2 regions of the Marinactinospora endophytica genome follow, and region 2 is predicted to be linked to the other one. Evidence: predicted binding sites of a transcription regulator. Region 2 holds the regulator's gene; the other holds the start of a gene.
What was found. The regulator HrcA, encoded in region 2, represses chaperone genes, less so after heat shock. The targets are predictions, from matches to a motif close to TTGGCACTCTCNNNNNGAGAGTGCCAA.
Positions count from the first base shown of each region.

Region 1 (2,394 bases), on a different contig from region 2:
TGTAGGCGATGTTCGGGTCGAGCAGCGCGCCGTCGACGGCCGCGGCGGCCTCGGCGACCAGGTGGGCCCGGATCACCGCGCCATCGGGTTCGTAGAGGTAGCGGCCGGGGGCCCGGACCTCCGGCGCGCCCAGCCCAGGGTCGGGCTCCAGGATGATCGGCTCCGGATCCTCCTGCCCGCCGCGGGCGCGCAGGAGCGTCGCGCGCCGGGGGGTCCCCGCGTCGGCGGAGGCCCCGAACCAGAGCGCGGCCTCCTTCACCTCCCCGTCCACCGACACCCACTCCGCGGTGACGCCCTCGGGAACGAGATCGTGGGGGATGCCCGGCGCGACCTTCACGCACGCCGCGGGCGCCCCGCCCACCAGCTCCAGCACCGAGGGCCAGGGCGGGGAGTAGGCGTGCGGGTTGAACACCCGGCCACGGCCGCTGCGGCGCGCGGGGTCGCAGAAGACCCCGGCGTAGGAGCCCGGTTTGACCTGGGTCACGTCGCCCTCGCGGACCCGCGCCCGGTCCGTCAGGCCGAACGCCTCGATGTTGGCCCGGGCGACCTCGATGGTGAACGGATCGAGGTCGACCCCCTCGACGGGGAGGCCGGCCTCGGCCATCGAGATCAGGTCGGCGCCGATGCCGCAGCACAGGTCGCCGACGGGGAGGTCGGGGGAGGCCGGCACCGTGGCGGCGAACCGGCGCGCGCGGTACCGCGCCACCACGCGGCGGGTGGCCTGCTCCAGCCCGTTGGGGGTGAAGTACATCCGTTCGGCCGCCGCGCCGAACTTCTCGCGGGCCCGGCCGCGCAATCGCGCCTGGGTGAGCGCGGCGTTGACCAGGTCGGTGACCGGAACCTGGGAGGTGGCGCCGGTCAGCTCGGGGTCGCGGCGCAGCCGGGTGGCCGCTCCCAGGGGGTCGGCGTCGATCTCGGTGGGGTCCAGGCGGGTGAGCAGACGTTGCCCAAGTGGAGTGAGAAGCGCACGCAAACCCGTGATTTGCCCGTTAGACACCCTGCTGTTCCCCCGTGACCTGTTGTTTGACGAGCTGGATGGGCACGGCTACTGTTCCATACTGGCACTCTCAAGGGTAGAGTGCTAACCGCGACGAGGCCGGTCTGGCACCCGCGACGACAGGCCGCCGTGGTCGCCCCTTTTCCCAGCATGCCGTTTCGAATCATCGAACCTGAAGGGGGAGGTCACACAGTGTCGACCGCCACCAAGACTGTGCTGAAGCCGCTCGAGGACCGCGTCGTCGTCAAGCCGCTCGAGGCCGAGCAGACCACCGCCTCCGGCCTGGTCATCCCGGACACCGCCAAGGAGAAGCCCCAGGAGGGCGAGGTCCTCGCGGTCGGCCCGGGCCGCTGGGACGACGAGGGCAAGAACCGTATCGAGCTGGACGTCAAGGTCGGCGACGTCGTCCTCTACAGCAAGTACGGCGGCACCGAGGTGAAGTACAACAACGAGGAGTACCTCGTTCTCTCCGCTCGCGACCTGCTCGCGGTCGTCGAGAAGTAAGCCCGGAGCTTACGGATGTCTCCCGCCCCGGCCGGCTCATGCCGGGCGGGGCGGTCCCGTTTTCCGACGTACCCGTGACGTACTTGTAAGGACTGAGGACCCAACCAATGCCGAAGATCCTGGAGTTCGAGGACGACGCGCGGCGCGCGCTCGAGCGCGGCGTCGACCGTCTCGCCAACGCCGTCAAGGTCACGCTCGGCCCGCGTGGCCGCAACGTGGTCATCGACAAGAAGTTCGGTGCCCCCACCATCACCAACGACGGTGTGACCGTCGCGCGCGAGGTCGAGCTCGACGACCCCTACGAGAACCTGGGCGCCCAGCTCGTCAAGGAGGTCGCCACCAAGACCAACGACGCCGCGGGTGACGGCACCACCACCGCCACCGTCCTGGCCCAGGCGCTGGTCCGCGAGGGCCTGCGCACGGTCGCCGCCGGCGCCTCGCCCATGTCGCTGAAGAAGGGCATCGACGCCGCGGCGCAGAAGGTGTCCGAGGCGCTGCTGGCCCAGGCGCGCGAGGTCGGCGAGCGCTCCGACATCGCCTACGTCGCCACCAACTCCGCCCAGGACAAGGTCATCGGCGACCTCATCGCCGAGGCCTTCGACAAGGTCGGCAAGGACGGCGTCATCACCGTCGAGGAGTCGCAGACCTTCGGGATGGACCTGGAGTTCACCGAGGGCCTGCAGTTCGACAAGGGCTACGTCTCGCCCTACTTCGTCACCGACCCCGACCGGCAGGAGGCCGTCCTCGAGGACGCCCTCATCCTGATCAACCAGGGCAAGATCTCCAACCTCCAGGAGCTGCTGCCGCTGCTGGAGAAGGTCGTCCAGACGAAGAAGCCGCTGCTGGTCATCGCCGAGGACATCGAGGGCGACGCGCTCAGCGCGCTCGCGCTG
Region 1 is NZ_BAAGVM010000008.1:255,475-257,868, forward strand. Features, by position in the region: gene ACYVHU_RS17040 (class I SAM-dependent methyltransferase) at 1-973, opposite strand, end outside; gene groES (co-chaperone GroES) at 1,190-1,501, shown strand; gene groL (chaperonin GroEL) at 1,609-2,394, shown strand, end outside.
Region 1: a site for HrcA is predicted at 1,059-1,085, ahead of groES (co-chaperone GroES). Genes of this name have one in related genera too.

Region 2 (2,394 bases):
GAACCCCGCCCCGCCGAATCCGCCGGCTCCGGCGCCGCCGCCGGGCGCGAAGGGGTCCGCCCCCATGTCGAACATCCGGCGCTTCTCGGGGTCGGAGAGGACCTCGTAGGCCTGGGTGACCTCTTTGAAGCGTTCCTGGGTGAGAGGGTCGGGGTTGACGTCGGGGTGCAGTTCCCGCGCGAGCCTTCGGTACGCCTTCTTGATTTCGTCCTTGGTGGCCTCGCGGCGCACCCCGAGGATCTCGTAGTAGTCTCTGGCCACTTACTGCCCCGCCAAGATCTGACCGACGTATCTTGCCACTGCGCGTACCGCTCCCATCGTTCCGGGGTAATCCATTCGGGTCGGGCCCACCACACCGAGCTTTGCCAGTGACTGATCTCCAATGCCGTAGCCCGCGGTCACGATCGAGGTGGTCTGCAGCCCCTCGTGGGAGTTCTCCGCGCCGATCCGGACCGACAGCATGGACGGATCACCCGCCTCACCGAGCAAACGGATGAGGACGACGTTTTCTTCCAGTGCTTCCAGCACGTCGCGCAGCCCGGCGGAGAAGCCCATCCCGGCGAGGTTGGCGGTGCCGCCGAGGACGACCCGCTCCTCGTGCCGCTCGACGAGACTCTCCAGCAGGACCGACAGGACCGAGGCCGCCAACGGCCGCTCCTCGGCGGGCAGCCGGGCCGGCAGGTCGGAGACCGCTGAGGGCACCTCGTTGAGCCACTTGCCCGCCACCGCCTGGTTGAGCGCGGCCCGCAGGTCGCCGACGGAGGCCTCGGTGACGCGGTCGAGGCCGTCGATGACCTTCTGCTCCACCCGCCCGGTGTCGGTGATGAGAACCATCATCACGCGGTGGGGGCTGAGCGGGACGAGTTCGACGTGCTGCACCGCCGAGCGGGTCAGCGAAGGGTATTGCACGATCGCGACCTGGCGCGTGAGCTGCGCCAGGAGGCGGACCGTGCGGGCGATGATCTCGTCGAGGTCGACGGCGCCGGACAGGAACGTCTCGATCGCGCGCCGCTCGGCCTGCGACAGGGGCTTGACCGTGGACAGGCGGTCGACGAACAGACGGTACCCCTTGTCGGTGGGGACCCGGCCGGCACTGGTGTGCGGCTGGGTGATGTACCCCTCCTCCTCCAGGGCCACCATGTCGTTGCGGATCGTCGCGGGTGAGACCCCCAGGCTGTGCCGGTCGGCGAGCGCCTTCGATCCCACCGGCTCGTTCGTCGACACGTAGTCCTCGACGATGGCACGTAGCACCGCGAGCTTTCGATCGTCGAGCACGCGCTCACCTCCTGGCACTCCGTGGTCCTAAGTGCTAATTCTATGCCGTTCCGCCAAGTCGCTCCCCTCCACGTGATCGCGTCGGGGTGGCGCACCCCGCCGGCCGCGATCCTGACGTCGGCCGGTCCGCTCCCGCCCCGGCCAGGACGCGCCGGCGTCGTCGAACGGTTTCCTACCCATGTGGCGGGGGAGCGCGCACGGGTCCCGGCCGCGTCGACACGCCGTCGGCTCTGTCCGGGCCAGCGTCGAGGCCACCACTACAATGCGGGCCCGTGCCCACTTACTCCGGCAGACCAGGCAGAAGGTACGGCGGTGACGTCCTCACCGGCGACTGGCGTCGCCCGCGCCGGGGCCGGATCCGCGAGGTCCCGGCCGAGCCGGGGCTCGTCGTGGAATCCGCGGACGAGGGTTTCTGCGGTGCCGTGGTGGCGTGGGACAAGCAGACGGTCACGCTTGAGGACCGGCACGGACGCCGCCGCGTCTTCGACCTCGCCCCCGCCGCGTTCCTCATCGACGGGGAGCCGGTGACCGTGGTCCGCCCCCTCCCCTCGTCCTCCTCGGCTCCGGCGCGCAGCGCCTCGGGGTCGATCGCGGTCCCCGGCCTGCGCGCGCGGACCGCCCGGGAGAGCCGCATCTACGTCGAAGGCGTCCACGACGCCGAGCTGGTGGAGCGTGTCTGGGGACACGACCTGCGGGTGGAGGGGGTGGTCGTGGAACGCCTGGAGGGCGTCGACCACCTGCCGGAGGTCGTCGAACGGTTCGCCCCCGGCCCCCACCGCCGGCTCGGGGTGCTCGTCGACCACCTTGTGCCCGGGTCCAAGGAGAGCCGGATCGCTCGGCTCCTCACCTCGCCGCACGTGCTCGTCGTCGGCCACCCCTTCGTCGACGTGTGGCAGGCGGTCAAGCCGTCGGTTCTCGGCATCCCCGCCTGGCCCGAGGTGCCGCGCGGCCGCCCCTGGAAGGAGGGCGTCCTGAGCGCGCTGGGCTGGCGGGAGGAGCCGGGCGAGGCGTGGCGGCGGATCCTGGGGTCGGTCCGCTCCTACGCCGATCTGGAACCGGGGCTTCTCGGCAGGGTCGAGGAACTCATCGACTTCGTCACCGCTCCCCAGGAGGGGAGCA
Region 2 is NZ_BAAGVM010000001.1:149,504-151,897, reverse strand. Features, by position in the region: gene dnaJ (molecular chaperone DnaJ) at 1-261, opposite strand, end outside; gene hrcA (heat-inducible transcriptional repressor HrcA) at 262-1,275, opposite strand; gene ACYVHU_RS00655 (DUF3097 domain-containing protein) at 1,548-2,394, shown strand, end outside.